Regions from separate parts of the Veillonella sp. 3627 genome, predicted to be linked through region 3. Evidence: riboswitches for the same ligand, from Rfam matches in the RefSeq annotation. Region 3 holds a riboswitch; each other region holds the start of a gene.
What was found. A riboswitch is a leader RNA that binds a small molecule or an ion and turns the genes downstream of it on or off. The one in region 3 is predicted to bind thiamine pyrophosphate.
Positions count from the first base shown of each region.

Region 1 (7,548 bases), 130 kb from region 3:
TTTATTTGAAAAAGGTAAATTAGACCGCAGTGTATATACGAACATGAGTCGATTTTTACAATCTATACAGGATAAACCCATTCGCTTAGGTTCTATTGTGCTGGGGTGGCATATGTTAAGTCTAGCGGGATTTGTGCCACAAGGGCAACATTGTGAAGACCCTGAGGTAATGGCAAGTCTTTGCGATGAAATCTATGAAGCCTGTCAGTATGTAGTGAAACAAGAGCTACAACAAGGGATAACAATGCTTTTGAACTATGATTGGATTCCTACAAAGCCTTTACGTCTTACTGCGAATCAATGGGATCAATTAGAAATTCTATTGCGAAAACTTTTGACATATCAACTAGGATATACATTGCATAGCATTGAGTTTTTAGAGACGATGATATAATTAATATATTAAAATGAAAACAGGAGCTACCTTTCATAGAAGGAATGCTCCTGTTTTGATTTGTGAAGTTATTGTAAAGTGTATAATGAAATAATGAGTGCTTATATACGCACTAAATAGTATAGTAAGCGGTTATATTTCTTTTTTCTTTTTAGAAATTAGGCTAATGATATAGGCCGTTGCAATGGTTGCTAATGCTGTTCCTACGATAGTAGATAGGCTAGCCCCTAAGAATGGGTTGCTGTCAAGGAATTGATGGTACATATAAGTACCAGATGCCCAACAAATGATATACAAGCTAGGTCCATGGTCAAGGTGTGGACAATGACGTAATAAGAAATAGTGAGTTAATAAAATAGCAATCATTGGGGCAAATACGGATCCAATCATATATAAGAAAGGAATGATATTATCCATTGGATAGATGGATGCACCGATGGTGCCGATGACGGTAACGATAATACCGATGGTACGACCAGAATATTTAGTCTGCAAGCTTTCAGAGGAAATACCAGCAGATAAGGCATCCATAAAAGTAGTTGTGACAGTAGAGAATACGATGATAATTAACCCACCAAATCCTAAGCCAGCATGAAGTAGAACCTTTGCAATGTTGCTTTCATTTGTATAGAGGGCCGCAGCGAGGCCTAATACATACATGACAGAACTAGTTACGCCGTATACGATGGCACTAGATGCAGTACCTGCCACAGGGTTCTTGGATAATCGAGTATAATCACTAATCAATGGTAGCCAAGACAATGGCATAGCAATGGATAATTCCAAAGCCGCTGTGAAAGTCATTTCATCAGTGATGATTCCTTGGCTATGAATGGAACTTTCTTGTAACAAGCTAATTAACAAATAGATGCAGAGGATACCTAAGCCGTAGCCCATGATGCTGTTGATATACCCCATGTTACGGATACCAATGAAGAGCCATACAATGATGAGGGCCCCGATAATGAAAGTCCACGCAGTGAATGGTAGATTCCATAACTCTACGGCACCAAGAGCACCGTCATAAATCATAATACCGGTCCAACCAATCAGTTGTAGAACGTTTAAAATAGAAAATAATTTCATGCCCCCATTGCCAAAGACAGTGGATACAGTTTGCATAGAACTCATGTGTTCACGAGCGCCGATGAGTCCTGCACCAAATAATAACAAGCAGCCGATGACGTGACCGATGATGATGGCCAATAGGCCGTCAGAAAATCCTAGGGGCGCAAAATAGGTGCCCGTCATAATTTCCGCAATGGAAAGAGCGGCGCCGAACCAAATGAGGGACAACCGTGATGATGAAAGTTTTGAATCACTCATGAATACTCCTAACTATGCCAGTGGGAACAAAAAAGACTAATCTGAAACGATTAGCCTGTAGATGATAGATATTCTTAAGAGACCAAGTATTGCAAACAGGAACCATATGGTAATGTGTCCTTATGTGTTTGTATAGGTACTACAAAAATATGCTAATATATCCCTACGTTGGCATTATCCAAATCAGGTTATGGGTTAGTAGCACGTAGCTACTTCTCAGCCCACTTCAGTGAGCACCCCTTATAGATGTATTATACGAATTGAATGATACTACGTCAATAGGAATGTATAGGTGAATGTAATGTATTATATGAAATACATAGGATATATGAATATCTATATTGAGAGGGAATATCTTCTAGTGAAAGTAGCTTAGCTGTAATTTATTGTATTGCATTGGAGCATATTTCATGTTATAACTAAATTAATATAAGAACCACTAGGGGTGCTTATGCTGAGATTGATGAGTGTCAAAACCCTAGACCTGAACCAGATAATGCTGGCGGAGGAAAGTGGATGGCATCAAATACTAGATATTGTATAAGAACCGTCCCTAGGATTGGTTCTTTTTTGTTACTAGTAAAGGAGACTCCTATGAAATTACATAGAGCATTAACGATTGCAGGAACAGATCCAACAGGTGGTGCAGGGGTGATGGCGGACTTAAAAAGCTTTCAAAGTCGTCATGTCTATGGGATGGCTGTTATTACATCCGTGGTGGCACAAAACACAAGAGGTGTGACGCAAATTGCACACATGGACCTTTCTATGATTGCAGCACAATTGCAAGCCGTATTTACAGATATTGTTCCAGAAGCAGTGAAAACGGGTATGTTAGCCACAGCAGAGATGATGGAACTAATCGGAACCTACATAGATCCAAAAGTACCGTATGTGTTAGACCCTGTGATGATTGCCACCAGTGGGGATCGATTGATTTCCGATGAGGCGGTGAAAGCCTTACAAAGCAAATTGATTCCGAAAGCGACTTTGATTACACCGAACCGCAGTGAAGCCGAAGTACTGGCAGATATGAAAATTGATACGGTAGAAGCTTTGCATACAGCAGGGATTCGCATTTTACAAGAATTAGGCCCTCAAGCGGTGATCATCAAAGGTGGTCACATCGGAGATGAGGCCACAGATTACTTGTTTACAAAAGATACCATGTCCATGCGACGCTCTTGGACAAGTCCTAAATATGACACAGTACACACCCATGGCACAGGTTGTACATTCTCTGCTGTTATAACAGCAGAACTTGCCAAAGGGAAATCCTTGGAAGATGCTATTACGATTGGTAAAGAATATATCCGATTAGCTATTTTGCATAATCCGGGACTGGGCACAGGCAATGGGCCAGTGAATCATATGGCCTATGGGGATGAATATTCTGAGTAATATAGGTATGATCCATATCATATCAACCATACTTAGTGTCGTGGTATACTATAAGTAATCTGTTTTGGTTGTTAGATAAGAAACGAGGATTATTTTGAAACATCATGATATAGATACAGTGCGCTCCATGATGGGGTTGTACTTCATTTGTGGAACACCGAATACGAAGGATATTCACAAGACCCTTACAGAAGCTTGTAAAGGCGGTATTACTTGCTTTCAACTTCGTGAAAAAGGAGAAGGAGCTCTTGTAGGGGAGGAAAAAGAACAGTTGGCACGAGAGTTGCAACACATTTGTAAGGAATATGGAGTTCCTTTCATCATTAATGATGATGTAGAATTAGCTGAAAAGATAGGCGCTGATGGCGTCCATGTGGGACAAGACGATATGGACCTTGACGAAGTACGCAAACGATTGCCTCACGCCCTTGTGGGGACGTCTATTAACTCTGTAGAAGAGTTAGAGAACACAAAGTTGGACTATGTGGATTATATCGGCGTAGGTCCTATGTATGCGACAAGTACAAAGAAAGATGCCAAAACTGTGCGAGGGCCCGAATTAATTTTAGCTTTACGTGCTCATAATCCAACTATTCCTATGGTGGCTATTGGTGGCATTAATCGAGATAACTTTGATGATGTCTTAGCGGAACCAGTGGACGGTATTGCGGTGATCTCAGCCATCACAGAAATGGAAGACATTGAATATGAAACTGCTATGTGGATAGAGAACATGGAATGGTGTAAAATGTTCTTGGAAAAATAATATACAGAACATATTCCTAGACTATTGTGGAATAGGGGGATAGTAAAAGTAATTAAGAACTTACATCGCTGATTAAGAGGATACACCTTGACACTAATCCCTTTTATCCATACAATAGTATATATACATAAGTGATGAAGCAGAGGAGTATACTCCCGTTAGCGAGTGAGGACGGTGAAAGCTCACAAATGAGTAGAAGGCGCTGTGGAGCATGGGCAGGAACGTTGTACCATACTAGGTATGGACAATTAGTAAAGGCTATTTTTTAAAAGAGGGCATTAGCCAATTAGGGTGGAACCGCGGGTATATCTCGTCCCTGTAGCGATTTTCGTTGCAGGGACTTTTTTATTCCCTGTAAAACATAAGGAGGAATGGAAATGACATTTCAAGAGATGATTTTTACACTCCAAAACTTCTGGGGTGAACAAGGTTGTATTTTACAACAACCATATGACATTGAAAAAGGGGCGGGTACGATGAACCCTGCCACATTTTTACATGCTTTAGGGCCTGAACCTTGGTCTGTATGTTATGTAGAACCATCCCGCCGTCCAGCAGACGGACGTTATGGTGACAATCCAAACCGTTTATTCCAACATCATCAATTCCAAGTTATCATCAAACCTTCTCCAGACAATATTCAAGAATTATACTTGCAAAGTTTGGCTGCTCTTGGCATTCATGCAGAAGATCATGATATCCGTTTCGTAGAAGATAACTGGGAATCTCCAACATTAGGCGCTTGGGGTCTTGGTTGGGAAGTATGGTTAGACGGTATGGAAGTAACGCAGTTTACCTATTTCCAACAAGTAGGATCTATCGACGTGAAACCTGTATCCGTTGAAATTACATATGGCTTAGAACGTTTGGCTATGTACATTCAAGGCGTAGAAAATGTGTATGACTTACAATGGAACGAACAATATACATATGGTGATGTATGGCATGCTAACGAAGTAGAGCAATCTACGTACAGCTTTGAATTAGCAGATACAGATATGTTGTTCAAATTGTTCGACATGTACGAAGCAGAGGCTACACGTGTATGTCAATTAGGTTTTGTATTGCCGGCTTACGATTATGTGTTGAAATGTTCCCATACATTCAACTTGCTAGATGCACGTGGTGCTATTTCTATTTCTGAAAGAACAGCTTTCATCGGTCGTGTTCGTAACATGGCTCGTATTTGTGCACAAAATTATTTGGCGAAACGAGAAGAACTTGGTTTCCCATTGTTGAAAGGAGATAAATAAGATGGCTAAGGATTTACTCTTTGAAATTGGGGCAGAAGAAATTCCTGCAGGATTTTTGCCAAATATTATTAAACAATTAGGTGAATTAGCAATAGCTGCATTGGCAGAGCGTCACATTCCACATGGGGCTGTGAAAGTGTATGCCACACCTCGCCGTGTTGCATTACTCATCAATGACGTAGCAGAACGTGGTGAAGATGTTCACGAAACTCATAAAGGTCCATCTGTATCCATTGCCTATGATGCTGATGGAAATGCTACAAAAGCAGCTATCGGTTTTGCTCGTGGTAAAGGATTAGATGTATCTGAATTGAAAGTAGTAGATGGATATATCTTTGCTGATACAACGACAGCTGGTTTAGATACAAAAGAAGTTTTATCTGACGTATTACCATCCTTGATTACAGGTTTAAGTTTCCCTAAATCCATGCATTGGGGCGATTTAGAAGAACGTTTCGTTCGTCCAGTACGTTGGTTGGTGGCATTATTTGGTCAAGACGTAGTACCAGTGACATTTGCTAATGTAACAAGTACAAATGTAAGCCGTGGACATCGTTTCTTAGGTGAATCTGAATTGACCATAACAGAACCAAAAGATTACTTAGATACACTAACTAAAAACTTCATTATGATCGACCAAGACGTACGCCGTGAAACAATCCGTAAACAATTAACAGAACTAGCAGCCACTAAAGGGGCTACTGTGGTGTGGGATGAGGATTTATTAGATGAAGTTACTTTCCTAGTAGAATATCCAACAGCACTTTGTGGTACTTTTGATGAAAGCTACTTAACTTTGCCATCAGATTGCATCATTACACCAATGAAAGACCATCAACGCTATTTTCCAATGGTGGATGGCAAAGGAACATTACTTCCTATGTTTTTAACTGTTCGCAACGGCGATAGCAAATCTTTGGATGTGGTAGCAGCCGGTAATGAACGTGTACTTCGTGCTCGTTTAGACGATGCGAAGTTCTTCTTTAACGAAGACCGTAAAACGCCATTAGCAGGTCGTTATGAAGCATTGACAAAAATTGTCTTCCAAGAAGGTTTGGGCAATTTGAAAGATAAAACAGAACGTCTACTTACATTAGGTGCTGCGTTAGCGAAGGAAGTAGGATTTGCAGATACAGCTACCTTAGAACGAGCTACTCATCTTGCTAAAACTGACTTAACGACAGGTATGGTGAGTGAATTTACTGAATTACAGGGCATTATGGGTAAAGAATATGCTTTACTAGATGGCGAAACACCAGCTGTAGGGGAAGCAATTTTTGAACAATATTTGCCTCGTTTTGCAGGGGATATCTTACCAACTACCGATGCAGGACGTATTTTGAGTATCGTAGATAAAGTAGATACCATTGTAGCTACGTTCAGCCGTGGTTTAATCCCTACAGGTTCCCAAGATCCATATGCATTGCGCCGCCAAACAATCGGTATCATCAACATCTTGATGGATAGCAAATGGTCTTTATCCATGCGTCCAATCTGGGTAAAAGCAATGGAATTATTAGGCGTGGCTAGTGAAAAACAAGAAGAATTACTAGGTCAATTAGAAAACTTCTTCATCCTTCGCTTGAAAAATATCTTGTTAGAACAAGGCATGCCATATCAAGTGGTAGATATCGTATTGAGCCAAGAGACTGTCACAGTTGCTCTAGCAGAAGGTTTAGGACAAGCCTTAACAGCAAACCGTATTGATGAAAACGAACCATTAATGCAGGCTTACACACGTATTTTTAATATGGTAAAAGATGTGACTTTCACAGGCGTTGACGAATCCTTGTTAAAAGAAGATTCTGAACAAGCCTTGTACAAAGCGGCATTGCCGGTATATACAACAAATCGTAATGCCTTAGAGGCAGGTGACTATGTGAAAGCTGTAAGTTTGGCAGAATCCTTGGTGCCATATATTGAAACATTCTTTGAACATGTTATGGTTATGGATAAAGACGAAGCAGTGAAGCAAAATCGTCTTCAATTATTACGTATGACTTACGAAGTAAGTAACTTAGGTAAATTGAAATAAAATCTTATGATTATTACAGTACTCACATTTTTTGCGAATGTATTTATCATTGGCAGTATTCTGTACATGTACCAAGTTATCTTTGGTCCTATTGATCATCCTTTTCTGATGAAAGCGATGGACCTCTTTCATGTGCGTATTAACCTGGAAAATATTAGCTATGCCGTAGCAGGTACATCTGTGTTACTTGTGGCGGCACTAGCGCAAATTCCTTGGTTTCATCGCATTACGATGTGGCTCTATGGGGGACGTCGTCCTCTAGGGCAAGAGATAGAGATTCTGCAGATGATTCAGAAGGATATACAAAACCATACGGGCATCGATATGTCGCAATTCGACTGGTTTATCAAAAATGATGATTCTATCAATGCTT
Region 1 is NZ_RQVG01000001.1:19,303-26,850, forward strand. It holds gene EO114_RS00075 (DNA repair protein RecO) at 1-394, shown strand, start outside; gene cytX (putative hydroxymethylpyrimidine transporter CytX) at 527-1,720, opposite strand; TPP riboswitch at 1,864-1,971, opposite strand; TPP riboswitch at 2,152-2,248, shown strand; gene thiD (bifunctional hydroxymethylpyrimidine kinase/phosphomethylpyrimidine kinase) at 2,315-3,121, shown strand; gene thiE (thiamine phosphate synthase) at 3,216-3,887, shown strand; gene glyQ (glycine--tRNA ligase subunit alpha) at 4,265-5,140, shown strand; gene glyS (glycine--tRNA ligase subunit beta) at 5,142-7,175, shown strand; gene EO114_RS00105 (zinc metalloprotease HtpX) at 7,182-7,548, shown strand, end outside.
Region 1: another riboswitch for thiamine pyrophosphate. It lies ahead of thiD (bifunctional hydroxymethylpyrimidine kinase/phosphomethylpyrimidine kinase); the one in region 3 lies ahead of thiC (phosphomethylpyrimidine synthase ThiC).

Region 2 (7,548 bases), on a different contig from region 3:
ATCGCAACCGCATTCTCGTAGGTATGCATAATCGTCTACATTGGCAGGATAAATTTCTACGCCCACTACCTTAAAATATTTTTTTGCTAATTCACAGGCACGCCCAATGTAAGAAATAGGACTATGGCGTTCACTTTCCCCAGTCAAAATTAGAATATCTTGTAATCCTGTTTTGGCAATATTTTTTAATTCTTCTTCAATACCTGCTTCATCTAACTTCGCCCGATGAATCTGATTTTTACAGTTGAAGCCACAATACACGCATAGGTTATCGCAATAGTTTGAAATATATAACGGTGTAAACAAATATACAGAATTGCCAAAATATCGCGTTCGTACAGCCTTTGCTTTTTCTGCTAGTTCTTCCAAAAATGGTTCTGCTGCAGGAGATAATAAAATTTTTAGTCCTTCTACATCAATGGTATCTTCTTGCAATACACGGCGCACATCATCTGCTGTATATTGATCGTACGTATATTGCTCACGTTCTCGCAATACCGTTTCTAAAATGGGACTTTCAATTTGATCCATGTGGGAGCGATACTTCCAACATGGATCGTCTATATGGTATCTGGTGGTACTAGACATGGCTATTCCTTTCCTATTATCTCAAAAATCCAGTCAACGGAGATGAAGCGCTACCACCGATTTCAAGAGTAGGCCCTAATTTTGACAAATAGGCCAATCGTCCTGCTTGGATGGCTAAACCAAATGCTTTCGCCATACCTCGAATATGGCCCGCAGAAGCTACGGCTGTATTTGCCATGATCGCAGCTACGCCCATTTCCATAGCTTCTGCTGCTTGGGATGGAGCACCAATACCAGCATCTACAATGATAGGCAAATCAATTTCATTCACTAAAATTTTGATAAATTCCTTTGTCTGCAATCCACGATTAGATCCAATTGGCGCCGCTAACGGCATCACCGCAGCGGCTCCAGCATTCACCAAATCACGAGCCACTTCTAAGTCTGGATACATGTATGGCATAACGATGAATCCTTCTTTTGCTAATATTTCTGTAGCTTTAATGGTCTCCCCATTATGTGGCAATAAATATTTTGAATCTTTCATAATTTCTACTTTTACAAAATCTCCACAACCTGTAGCTCGGGATAATCTTGCTATACGCACCGCTTCTTCAGCATCTCTAGCGCCACTCGTATTAGGGATTAAGATAGTATCCTTTGGGATAGCATCTAGGATATTTTCCACTTCTCCACCTACCGCACGACGTAGGGCTAAGGTAATCATTTCTGCGCCCGCTTCTTCTAGGACAGCCTCGATTAAGTCAATAGAAAATTTTCCAGACCCCAAGATAAATCGAGACTGTAATGTATGTCCCCCTAAGGTCCATGTATCTTGTGCTTCCATATCTTTTACTGAACGTGTCATAGGTTCCTCCTTAATCAATATCTTCTCCGTGTAATAATTGAATGACGGCATTTGCCATATGTCCGGCGCACACCATGACACGAGCCGCAGTGATTTTTCCGATAGAATCGATATCACTCACACCATCACCACATAGATACCAACGATGATGTCTCCGTTCACGGCGGATACCATTACTATCCCCCCAACCTGCCATACCGGAACAGCCAACTAATAAGGGTTCTGTAGGATGAGTTAGAATCACTTCTGTCATCCATGCTTTTGTGACAGCCTTATCCACTGCTTCTACGACCATGTCATAGCCATCGATTAATTCAGATAATCTCTCTGGTGTGAGGCATTCATTATGGACGATGACTTCACAGTTTGGATTCATCCGATTGAGGTGGCCTTTCATAGCCTCTACTTTTAAAACGCCCACATCATTCACCTCATAATATTGACGGCCTAAGTTACTTTCATCCACAACGTCGAAGTCTACGATTTCTAACTGACCAATTCCAGCACGGCACAATGCCACTGCCACATGGGATCCAACACCGCCCACGCCGATGAGCAGAACTTTTTTATCCTGTAAAGATACCATTTAGCCACCTCCTACAAAGGTTACTACTTCCATTGTATCTGCAGCGCTGACACGAGTCGATTCCCAGTCTGCTTTAGAAAGAATCTTCCCATTATATTCCACTACGATGCGATCCATTCGAAACGCTAGGGCTGCCAGTACTTCTTGCACTGTTTGCCCCTCATAATGATAGGTTGCTCCATTTACTTTCATCATATCCTCCTAACTATAGCGTTTGCTATATACCTATTCCAAACTAGTATCATACCAATTATCCGTCATGGCTCCTTCACCACATACTAGTATAAAAAAACAGCACGAAAAACCATACCCGCGGTGGTATGCCCCTTCATGCTGTAGCACTCTATCGTCTCACTATTCTGTTCCCCTTGTACATCCACTTAGATACACCTTCCATGTATACTCATATACGATATACCATCCTATAAAAGCACAAAAAAGGACATCCTGTTGGATGTCCTCAGTATGACGAATCAAACTTATCCTACGTTGGCATTATCCAAATCAGGTTATGGGTCAAAACTTTCGTTTACTCTCAGCCAGTAGGCTCCCCAAAGTTCTCTTTCAGTATACGCTGATACGACTCAATTTGCAAGCCTAAGTATCAACAATTTTTATCGTCTCCGTGCAGACACAGAGGCATAATTTTTAATCACAACGATAGGTGTCATTTGGCTATCATTGCCAAATGGATTATCGATTAAAATTTGCGCAATTTGCTGCGGTTTCAATCCACGACTATGCCCTAAGATAGCAGCTCGTTTTAAATCATTCACGTCCGCTACACAAGCTCCATAAGCTCCTGTGGCTTTCATAATAGCATCGGCTACTGCATTTGGTTGTTTTGGTCCATATACAATGCATTTATCAAACGGAGGCATAGTCCCTGTCACATCATCTGTTAAGGATGCGGTCCGTGCCATTTGATAGAACACACCAGATTTTTTAAACACTTTAGCTACGGCTCCACAGAGGAAGGCAAACATCATTTTCCATTCCCCTTCTTTATCCATAGCTGCTTGCATACCATACACAGATGCCATAGATCCATCCGGATGAATAAAGCGATTTAAAAATTTAGCTTGCCAAGATACTTTTAAATCTTCTGGTCGTGTAAACTCCCCTTGCGTGATAGCCACGACGGATTCTGCTACGCACACAATATCTTCTGGTCCAATATAAGGGCCTGCAAATTCTACGATAGCCTCAACGATATCATCTTTGTTCGTTAAAATACGCGTAGGGATTGGTAAAAGTTCTAATTCAGCCATGATATACCTCCTATTTACGCATTGCTACTTCTAACTCTTCTGCAGTTAGAGTAATTCTAGTTTTTGAAATACGGTACGCCTCGCGACCTACCACTTGATGGTAGATATCGATAGGCATGTCTGGGAATCCCACTAAGTCTTTACGAATGTTACCACTATTAGCCGTCATCACTAGACGCAAACGAATAGTACTGCCTTGTCGTTGTTTATAGACTAACGCTTCCCAATAGCCATCATGACGTTCTGCTTTTGCGTCGGTTAACCACGATTGAATTCGTACATTGTCAAATTGTTCTTGTGGTAACAAATGACGAGGGAACATATCCATGATGGTTCCGTATTGTTTGCCTCTATTCACAAATGGAATATCCGTAGATAACACTACTTGATCAAAACTAATGTCTTCTACCACAAATGGAGTGCGACGTTTTACCAAGATTACAATGTCTTCATTGCCTTGGCGCCATGCAAATATGCGGTAGGCAATATAAATGATAGCAATGATACAGGCTATCCACACTAGGGTATCTATTAATGTGTAAATATACATAATTCCTCCTATAGAGTAATGAGCTTAGCTTCTAAGCTAGTATCCTTGAAAATATCTTGTACGATAGACGTTACTCGATCCGCATGGCTAGTAACACAAACTTGTATAGAGCCTTTCCTACCTGATGTCTGCTCCAAATCTTCTCCGTACAAAATAGCTCCTACAGCATCAGATGTTTCCCACGCAGGGTCTACAAAGCAAATTTGTTCTTTAGCCAACTCACGCAATATGGGTTCTACTAAAGGATAGTGGGTACATCCTAAAATGGCCACTTCCACATTTGCCTCTACCAAAGGCTGTACATATTCTTTTGCACAATGTCGTAAAACTGCATCATCTAAATGACCTTCTTCAATACAGGCCGCCAAATCTTTACAGCCTTGTTCTACCACTTTCACATGAGGTTTTAAGCTATGTACCGCATCCATATGTTTATGACTATTAATAGTCGCGACGGTAGCCATAATGCCTAAAGGTCCTTTACGTTTCTGTTTGACTTTGATACGCAGAGCATCATGAATCCCCTGGGCCATCCCCACAATAGGTACATCAAATTGTTTGGATAGTTTGTCCAAGGCTACCACAGAAAATGTATTGCATGCGATCACTATAAATTTCACTGGTTGGGCCACTAAAAACTCTGCAATTTTCGTAGCAATGCCTTCAATTTCCTCAATCGGCCTATTGCCTACTGGATTGTTTGCACTATCTCCAACATAAATAAAATCTTCTTCCGGAAATTCTTGTGCTAGCACAGATAATACAGACAATCCACCGATTCCAGAGTCGAATACTCCAATAGGTAATTCCTTCTGTATGGGCGTCATTCCCTACTCCTCCTCTGCTACGGCTTTCATGGGTTTAAAAAATACATCTGGCAAGCGAATAATTTTACCTGTTTCTTTAGCCGTAAACACATTTTGTGTTTCCCCTGTACAGATCAATGCATTATCACTGTCACGGATAATCCGATATGAGAAAGTACATTGAGCCCGCGACAAAGAGGCTACTGTTAATTCCACCCGCAATACATCATCAAAGCGTGCCACTTCCTTATACTCACAGCTCACTTTTGTAATAGGAAAGACGATGCCCTCTTGCATCATGTCCCATAGACTAATACCACAGCGGCGAAAATATTCAATTCTCCCCATTTCAAACCACCGTAAATGATTCGTATGATGGGCAATCTCCATCATATCCGTTTCATAAAATCGGACACGTAAAGATGTAGAAATCATCGTATACTACCTTTCCTATGCAATAAGAGGCTCCAAAGAGCCCCTTTACTGATTAATCAATTGATCCGATAGGCACAAATTTTTGTGCTTTTTCCTTATGGGAAGCCTTAATATAGCGATTCGCTACTTTCATAGCAATTGCTAATACTGCCACATCATCCACCCAGCCAAGACCTGGTACGCTATCTGGGATAAAATCAATAGGCAATATCAAGTATCCTAAAGCGCCTGCAATAACGGCCTTTACAAATGCTGGTGTATCTGCATCACGTAAACAATAATATAACATAACAGCTTTTCGTGCAAACATAATATTACGACCCATGCGATTCACAGTAGACATAAAGGCATCAGATGTAAAGGTTTTTCCATACTTAAGGATTTGTAAGATATTCATAGTTATAACCTCTCTGATTATTGTTTGAACTTGTCTTTTGCTTGTTCTGCTAAGTCAATGGCTTTTTCTTTTGTTTGTTCTGCCAATTCCACTGCTGTTTCCTTCACAACTTCCGCTTTTTCACGAATGTCTTGCACCGCTTCTTGTGCGTGGTCAATCGCTTTGGCTGTCAATTCAGAAGCTTTTTCTTCTACTTGCTGTAATGTCGGCTCTACCACCTCTTTTACCTGTTGAAGTTTTGGTTCTACCTTTTCTTTCACTTGTTGTAATTTTGGTTCTACCACTTCTTTTACATCTTGCATAACAGCTGTGGCTTTTTCCACCACTGGTTCTACTTTAGTTTGTAAGGAATCATTTAATGTTTGTCGCACCGTATCTGCTTTTTCATAAGCTGCTTTTGTATATACACTTGCTTTAGATGCTGATGTACCTGCTACGGCACCAGTTAAAGATAATGCTTCAGTTGCTAAAATTTTAAGTAAAGAGCCTACGCCTTTTGCAGCATGACGAGCATTATCTAGTAATTCTTCATTACCACTTTTCTCTAATGTGTCTTTCACCGTAGCTGCCAAGATGGATACGGCTCCTACTGCTAGATCTTTTACAGCACTTACATTAGCCAACAAATCAGCTCCAACAAAAGAACCTGCAAAGCCTTTGGCACTTGCTAAGTAATCATTACCAGACACCTGTACATCATTTAAGAAATCTACAGTTTCATTACCCAACGGTTTATCTCGAAGTGGTGTATTCGCCAATGTGATGACTGTTTCTTTATTATGTTCATAAATATCTACTAAACGTTGACGATATTCTTCATAGTTCGGACATGCTGGCATACCATCTTCAATCCATTTTGCAGCCATTTTACCAACACCATAGGTAATAGCCGCTGCCACAGGGACGCGAAGAATCACTGTTGGCACGACTGTACATACTAACGCTGCTACAGCACTACCACCAAGACCGACTAAAAATCCAGTCACCCCTTCTTTAGCAGGGCATACGCCATATACTTGAGCAATGCGTGATACCATGTACACATCATTAGCCAATAAACCTACATAATTAAATTTTGGTAATGCCGCGATACCAGCTGCACGAGCTGCTGCCCAACGGCAAATCATTTCTACTTCTTCTTGTACATTCGTTGCTTGAGGAAGTGTTGCATTATTGTATTCCAACTGCTCCATATTTGTCTCCTATATTGACCACAAAACATTAAATGTAAATGTACTTATTATCCTTATTGTATCAAATTTCTCAATGAATTACCAACTTGTTAGTCCACCGTCTACAGTCCAAGCTGCACCCGTCACGAAAGATGCTTTCTCACTGATAAGAAAAGCAATGACTTCGCCTACTTCTCGCGGTTGAGCAATCCGTCCTAATGGATAGTGTAAAGCCATTTCTTCCTTAGCTTTCACAATATCACCCGATGGTTCATTGGCTAATTGTTTTGCCACTAATGAAGTGTCTACATCACCAGGACACACACAATTAACGCGAACACGATGAGGTGCCATTTCTAAGGACAGTGATTTCGTAAAACTCACTACAGCCCCTTTGGATGCTCCGTACACAGTGCACGCCACATTACCTTGTAGTCCTGCATCACTTGATATGGTCACAATACTACCATGCACTTGTTTCAAGTACGGTGCTGCGGCTTGGCATAAAAAGACAGTACCTTTTACATTGGTTCCGAACATCTCATCAAAGTTTTGCTCATCCACATCTTCTAATAGTCGTTCTTCATAATACCCAGCTGCTGTTACTAAGGCATTTAAATTGCCAAACAAACGAATCGTATCTTCCACAATACGACGGCAATTCATAACCTTACTTACATCTCCTTGCACAAATCGTACTTTCGAGGAAATACGGCGCAATTTTACAACCGCTTCTTGTCCATCCCATTCATTGCGGCCGTTAATCACCACACACCAGCCTTGCTTTAACAACAATTCTGCCGTAGCAAAGCCTATGCCCGATGTGCCGCCGCTAATTAATGCTACTTGATTATCACTAAATTTTTGCATAGTTACTCCTACTATATAATCCCCTGTGAAAGTAAATAGTCATAGGACAATTTCATTAACATTGT
Region 2 is NZ_RQVG01000012.1:28,893-36,440, forward strand. It holds gene thiH (2-iminoacetate synthase ThiH) at 1-588, opposite strand, end outside; gene EO114_RS06915 (thiazole synthase) at 605-1,375, opposite strand; gene thiF (sulfur carrier protein ThiS adenylyltransferase ThiF) at 1,407-1,982, opposite strand; gene thiS (sulfur carrier protein ThiS) at 1,983-2,174, opposite strand; TPP riboswitch at 2,447-2,546, opposite strand; gene EO114_RS06930 (coenzyme F420-0:L-glutamate ligase) at 2,597-3,253, opposite strand; gene EO114_RS06935 (hypothetical protein) at 3,264-3,803, opposite strand; gene murI (glutamate racemase) at 3,812-4,630, opposite strand; gene EO114_RS06945 (thioesterase family protein) at 4,634-5,044, opposite strand; gene EO114_RS06950 (YkvA family protein) at 5,097-5,441, opposite strand; gene EO114_RS06955 (hypothetical protein) at 5,459-6,634, opposite strand; gene EO114_RS06960 (SDR family NAD(P)-dependent oxidoreductase) at 6,713-7,483, opposite strand; gene EO114_RS06965 (TSUP family transporter) at 7,495-7,548, opposite strand, start outside.
Region 2: another riboswitch for thiamine pyrophosphate. It lies ahead of thiS (sulfur carrier protein ThiS); the one in region 3 lies ahead of thiC (phosphomethylpyrimidine synthase ThiC).

Region 3 (7,548 bases):
ATTCTAACATCCTTATAGCTCTACTTTTATAAATTAAGTTCCCATGTATATCATAATACGCTGGAGTAGGATCATTTCGAACCGAATACTCATCTACACTATATATCATGTAGCTATATCCTACCGTAATAACATCAGGCTTAATGTCATTGTTTACCTCTCCAAGCCAATGCGAGCCTATAGGCGTGAATTCTCTTTTAAAGTTACCTGCTACAAACCTATTTTGTGCTTCACCACCTGCTATAGCCGTTCTACGGTCTAAATATGTTTTGTAATACTGATTTTCAGCTACTGGAATCCAGCGTTCCCCGACTTGTGGTAAATGTAAATATCCATCACTCTGTTTTGTCACCTGCGTATCACCATCAGGAACCCCCAAAGCATTATCTAATTTCTTTAATGTTTTACTTAACCAACTAGCTTCTACTGTAGCAGTCCCTGCATTAACTGCAAATACACTGGCCAAGATAAGAGCGATTGCTGTTCTTTTTCTCATAGCACACCTCACACTTATAAAAAATAACTATAATGACACCACTATCATACTCCATAAATATATGCAATATCAAGCATTGTAGACATTTAAACATATAGATATATCATACTTATTGTACTTCTAATTAGAATGAGCATAGACCTTTTTATCACTTTCTTTCACAGTGAAAGTGATATTGCGTATTTGATATGCTTCATTGGGACTATTAGCATTATCGATGTCTACTTTCTTTTTGATGTTAGCTGCCTCTTGTTCGTTAGCAAATGTAAAGAAAGAGTCATCAGTTTTATACATAATAGAGTTATCATCTTTACCGCTGACAAGTATTAACTTACCATTTTCTTTCTTAATTGTGTGGGTAGCACCAAACGCCGCATCATAAGCCTTACCATCTCTGACTGTCATTAATGTATCTTCTTTTATTTCATCATAATAAGGCACCCATTCATAAGCGTCGTCATAGATAGGTACCACTCCATTTTTATTTGGTCCCTTCGCAATATCTAATTTCGTAATTCTTGCATGATCAGTACCATATTCTTTTTCGTTTACCAACTGATGTTTCGCATATACATTACGCATATAAAACTTAGATTCAGTCATTTTATATACATGGTCACTTACCTTTTCAAATGTTATTTTATAAACAATCCCACCATTATAGCCGTTGTCTTCATAAGGAGGGTTGTAATGATACCATGTACCCGACAAATCGGGATTATCACCGACTGATGTATCAGATGTGCATCCTGTGAAATCCAGCCCCATCATGATTATACCTAATATAATTAGCATATATTTCTTCATGTTCATACTACTAACCTCGTTTTCGCCACAGAATATAGGCGCCTACTACCACACCAAATACTACTACACCAATCATTACATTTCTAACAGTATGAGATGCTTTTAGAAACACAAATCGGATATTTTGATCTTTTTCAAAAGTTATTGTGTTACCATTCACTACACCATCTGTTTTGAAATCAGTTTTAATATCCCCATCTACTGTGATAGTTGTTGTTCCATAGGATTTTCCCATAAAAAACATATATGCATTATTTTCTTCACCATAAGGATAGATAACATGTAGCGCTTCAGGTTTATCTATGGCACCATAAATAATTCTGTAACTGTTAGTTAATTCACTTTCATCTGAAAAAGAAGCTGTAATTTTCCAATATTCAGATTTAGCATCTGTTTGATTATTCAAAGCCTTACCAGCTTCATCAACAGCCTCTACATTAATATGTTTTGCACTAAACTGTTTTAAAGTCTCTTTCTCCTTATTTTGTTTTTCCTCAAATGTTTCATCACCTATATGCTTACGGTCATAAATAATTTTATTTACACTGTCGTCAAACCCAGCTTCTAAATCCGTTTTACTTAAAGGTTCAGGAGTATGCAATTGCGCTTCCCATTTCCCGCTAAAGTCACTATCTACTTGTATAGTAGAGTCCATACTTGCACAACCAGTTAGCGCTAATAGTGCGCATCCCAGTGCCAATAGTTTCCATTGTTTCATCATGCACCTCAAAAAAACAATTTTCTCAAATGTTACTCTCATGTAAATTCACTAGTTGCATTACACAAAAACATATTTACTATCTATATAATACATCAATCGTATTGCTATAATCAATTTATCTATACAACAAAACAACCAACTCCTATCCAAGAGTTGGCTGTTTCGTTTCTCATTTATAATATATCTATTTTCTCTCCCTCTAAGGCTTTATTGATGCTCCGTACGGCGCAGAATTTTCCGCACATACTGCAAGCTTCTTTATGTCCTTCTTCTGGGGCACGACTTTCACGGATGCGACGTGCTTTTTCAGGATCTAGTGCTACTGCATATTGTGCTTCCCAATCGAGTTTTTGGCGTGCCTCTGCCATCCGGTCATCGCGATCTCGTGCATTCGGAATACCTTTTGCAATGTCTGCGGCATGAGCTGCGATTTTGAAAGCCATAATGCCTTCTTTCACATCATTTTCGTCAGGTAAGGCTAAGTGTTCCGCTGGTGTTACATAGCAAAGGAAGGCTGCCCCATGCATGGCTGCCACTGCACCACCGATGGCAGCTGTAATATGGTCATAGCCTGGTGCAATGTCTGTTACTAATGGTCCTAATACATAGAACGGCGCCCCATCGCAGATTGTTTGTTGTACTTCCATGTTAGCTTGCACTTGATTCAATGGTACATGACCAGGACCTTCCACTAACACTTGTACACCACGTTCGCGAGCTCGTTTTGTTAACTCCCCAAGTCGAACAAGTTCTTCGATTTGACAGATATCTGTAGCATCTGCCAAGCAACCAGGACGGCAGGCGTCGCCAAGGGAAATTGTCATGTCATATTCTGCACAAATATCCAAGATTTCATCATAGTATTCATAGAACGGATTCTCTTGACCAGTCATGGACATCCAGGCAAAGACTAAACTACCGCCACGGCTCACAATGTTTAATTTTCGGTTGTGACGTTTAATTTGCTCCACTGTATGTTGCGTAATTCCACAATGTAAGGTAACAAAATCTACCCCATCTTCTGCATGGAGACGGATCGTAGAAATAAAGTCTTCAGCTGTCAATTCGCCTAAATCTTTTTGGTGATGGATAACGCTATCATAGATAGGCACGGTACCAATCATAACGGGACATTCTTTTGTGAGTAGACGGCGGAATACTTTTGTATCACCATGTGTAGACAAGTCCATAATCGATTCAGCCCCTAATGCCACTGCATGATGGACTTTTTTCATCTCTTCTTCGTAGTCTGTACAATCCTTGGATGTGCCTAAGTTTACATTAATTTTTGTGCGTAACTTCTGACCGATTCCTTCTGGTTGTAAAGATGTATGATGCTTGTTGCACGGAATTGTTACATGTCCTTTTGCCACTAAGTCTCGTAATACTTCAACATCCATGTTTTCTTTTTCTGCTACCACTTTAATCGCGTCGGTAACAATGCCTTTTTGGGCTGCTTGCATTTGTGTGTAAAACATAAAAAGCTCCTTTCATTACAAAGGAGCCTATTTTGGGTGCTCTATACACAAAAAGGTATCGACATTACATCGATACCCACATATGTCAGCGTGCTTCCTACGCGGGCATGATCCCGATCAGGTCAAAAGGTCAGGTACTTCATAGTCCTTTCTCAGCCTATTACATAGGCTCCCTTGCAAATCTAAAATATTTACTTGCTTATAGTATATCATGAAATGGTGGATTTTTATAGAAAATTATTCTTCCTCATCCATGATGGCATTATGATACACATAACGCATATATTGCTATAAACCTTTGGTATTAAGCCATTCTTGTAAAAAAGGTTGTGCAACGGTTGTGCAACCGTTCCCAAAAACAGTTTTTATTGATAACGTTATAAATTGTTTTTTATACGTTACCGAAACATTTTATAGGCTAGTCCACCTAATAAAAGCACCTCAATAAATCGGTGCTTTTGACTATTTTTCTTGTACTTCTTTATTTCTTCCTTCTGCTCTTCTAAGTATAGATTGGCTTTCTCCAATGAGATTTGCTGCTCTGTCAATTTCTGCTCTTGTAGATTTAATTTCTCCTTGGATGCTCTCAACTGCTCCCTCTGTTCTTCTAGTAGCTGCTTCGCTTCTAGTAATGCTACTTTCGATTCGTTCGTTGATAACTTCGCTACGTTCAACTGCATCTCTAACCTCTCGATTGAGTTTGCTTGCTTCTTGTTGATTGTATTGAGCTCGTCTAAGTTCTTGCTGAGCATCTTGTATTCGCTTTGTGTTAATGTCACTCCCTGTTCCGCAAATGTATAGCAGGGCACAGATAATAGTACCAAAGCCACTAGCAAGCATAATCGTGTGTTTCTTAATCCATGAAAGAATAGTTCCATACATTTCAACCTCCTAATATTGCTCCCATTCCGCATCATAACCTCGGACATCAATGTGTACAAATTGTAGTCCATAATATCTGCCAACACCATCTGCACCACACTCTTTTGCAATATCTGCTAATTCATCAACACTAATATCGTCCACTGTAATGTCAGCAGCTGTTCCTAATACATGTTGAGAGTTAGGCACTCCACCTACCTCACGATTGTGGTCTTCACAACGGTATCCACTTTCGATATATACTGGTCGTCCTACACGTTCTCGGATTTTATCCAATACATCTACTAAACGTTTGTCAATAATATGATCCAACACATTTTTCCCATCTACTACATTATGTCGATGACATTTGCAGGCAAACTCATAATCCTCAAAATAATTTCCAATTTTCATATATGTCTCCTTATAACTTAAATTTGAACTTACTTTCAATCATGTCTCTGATGGTATCTAAAAACTTTCCCATCATTACATTTCCACCATCACGCATATTTTCTAGTACACTCAAAAATTCTGCTGAGGCTAAATATAACCAAACTAAATTAACTACAAAGGCTTCTTTCCCTGCCATAAAATCAAAGCACCAACCTATGGCTGTAGCAAATACATATGTCATTACCTTTGTCACAAAGGGTTTTCTCATATGTTTAGATGAAATTAATCCCTTTTCAAACGCAGGAATGATTGCTATATACTTATCCCAAGCAGATATACTTTCTTTGTCTGCTCCCGCTTCTACTAACATCTGATAGGCAATCGCTCCCCATCTAGTCAGCAAATCAAATAAAACTAATAAAATAAACACGCCCAGTACTTGAACGTGCTTTAAATTCATTAGCCATATAGCGGCACTACCTATAAGGGATAGTCCCACCTTTATAATCCACGACTCTACTAGAATATCTCGTAGAGATTCTAAAAATCCCATATCGAATACCATTTTACCTTTTAATACACCTAAACAATAAAACTTATCAGATCTGGTTTATCTCTAGCTCTGTTCATAATCACTCCTACCATCTCTCTTGAACAATATTATTCCTCTTTTTTGTCTTCCATATTCATTAAATCGTTGTGAATGCATCCCTCAGTAGGGCAAGTACCGTCTTGATTGAGTGTAGCATAACACCATTCACAAAAATGCATTACGGGAATATCTGAGTGTACTTCGTAATTATCCATTTACTTTACCTCCTTAATCTTTGCAATCATTTCTTGTGTAAGTTTTTTATACTGCTCTTGTAAATCAGCTACACTAGCACCACTTAATGTACGTCTTGCTAGCGTTTGTTCTAATGTTTCAAAACGTTTGTCATAGTAGGCTTTAATTTCTGCAATATGTTCTGCTTTAGTAGGTACTACGGGTTCGGGTACATAGTCAATAAAGTTACTGTTGATGTAGCATTTATTGTTATAAAATTCATTTTGTATATCTTGATTACCTACTAGATATGTATGGTTCGGATATTGCATTTTAGCAAAATTTAATACTGATTCTTCTGTGTCTCCATGTAATCCTACTAAGTAGGTAGTTACTCGGAGACCTTTTTCATCTAAGACAAAAATATATTTATTCTCCATATAAACCTCCTTTAAACACCTATCGCCATATATATAACAGTACGCCGTGAATTTTGTGTTCCAATGACTTCAGAAATTGTGACTGATGTTATATCTAGCTTTTTTGTTTGAACACTTGCTAGCCACTTATCGGAACGTGGATTAATGTGGCTGTAAAATATTCCAAAACATTTTTTTCTAAATGCAATTGGGAAGGTTGCTGTATATTGTGCTTCTCCCGTTGAATGTGTTATGCGTATATATCCAAATTGTATGATTACTGTATTTTCCCCTTGACCAATTAAGATATATCCTTCATCATCTCCGGTATATTTTACTTGTACATTTAACGTTTGCCCTGTGCTTCCACCTACATCACTTAATAATTCTTTTACCACTGCTAGTGTAGGAGCAAGGCTTGTATTTGTATCTGCCTTATTTGTTGTTAAAAGCTTTAAAACTGTTGTCACATCGCCTTTTGTAATATTTAAGCCTTCATTATGTCTTGTTATATCGGTAACGGTTGCATCATAATCGCCATGATAATGCCATGCACCCCATGCGTTATAGAACGTTCGATAGCAGATATTACAAGGTTTGTTATTCGCACCATAGGAGTAGAATAATTGCGTAATCTTATTAGTATCACTTTTAATAACCTGTACTACACCGTAATAGTAAACCCGTGTAGCATTAGGTGCATTTCTCCACCCCCACATGCTTGCGGTTGCTTCATACATACCAGTATCTGTGAGATTATTCCAATCGTTGATACCCGTAGGCATAGGCTTCATACTCATGTATTTGTTAAGATTATGTGCAGTGGAGTCTATATTATGTTCACTAATTTTAGTGGCAATAGAATTATTTATATCACTTACCTTTCTCTTCTCCTCTTCAATAGATGTTTGTAATGGATAAATTAATTCACGCCCAATATCGTTTTTAATAGCTCCTTTTAAGGGTGCAATCAATTCACGATTTATATCATTTTTTATATTCGTTTGAATCGTTTGTAGCTCACCTTTTGTCACCCAGTTAGTTGTTTTGCTTTGTAGATCTGTTTGTGTTACACAATTTCCAATTTTACTTTGAAATTCTTCTTTTGTTACCCAATTATTAATTTTACTTTGTAGATCTTCTTGCGTTACCCAGTTACCAGTTTTGGCGGCTCCAGCTTTGTTGGCCCATTCCTTGGCTTTCTGCACCTCTGATGTAGCACTAGACACATATCCTTGCATATCTCTTACAATAGTGGCAGCATAACTTTTATATTCCTGTAATAGCTGATTCACAGTATCTCTCATTGATTCAGCTTCTCTATTCTTATCCAGAATCGATTGTTGCATGCTTTGAATCCCATTAGATATACCCTTTACTTCTTCTATAGCTTGTTCTAAATTGTGTGCATGACCTTCTGCAGCACTTGCCTTTTCAATAACACTTGCTTTTAATTGATTAATCTCTTCTTTAGTAGCTATAGTAGAGGATTGTATATTACGTAATTCTGCTATGGAGTTTTCCATAGTTCCGACATAACCCTTTATTTCTCGTGCTTTAGTTTCTACAGCTCCTACACCTTGTAAGATATCACTATTTTTAAG
Region 3 is NZ_RQVG01000001.1:148,675-156,222, forward strand. It holds gene EO114_RS00700 (hypothetical protein) at 1-496, opposite strand, end outside; gene EO114_RS00705 (hypothetical protein) at 617-1,309, opposite strand; gene EO114_RS00710 (hypothetical protein) at 1,314-2,021, opposite strand; gene thiC (phosphomethylpyrimidine synthase ThiC) at 2,198-3,502, opposite strand; TPP riboswitch at 3,580-3,688, opposite strand; gene EO114_RS00720 (hypothetical protein) at 3,965-4,384, opposite strand; gene EO114_RS00725 (D-Ala-D-Ala carboxypeptidase family metallohydrolase) at 4,394-4,777, opposite strand; gene EO114_RS00730 (hypothetical protein) at 4,788-5,324, opposite strand; gene EO114_RS07825 (hypothetical protein) at 5,420-5,566, opposite strand; gene EO114_RS00735 (hypothetical protein) at 5,567-5,965, opposite strand; gene EO114_RS00740 (pyocin knob domain-containing protein) at 5,977-7,548, opposite strand, start outside.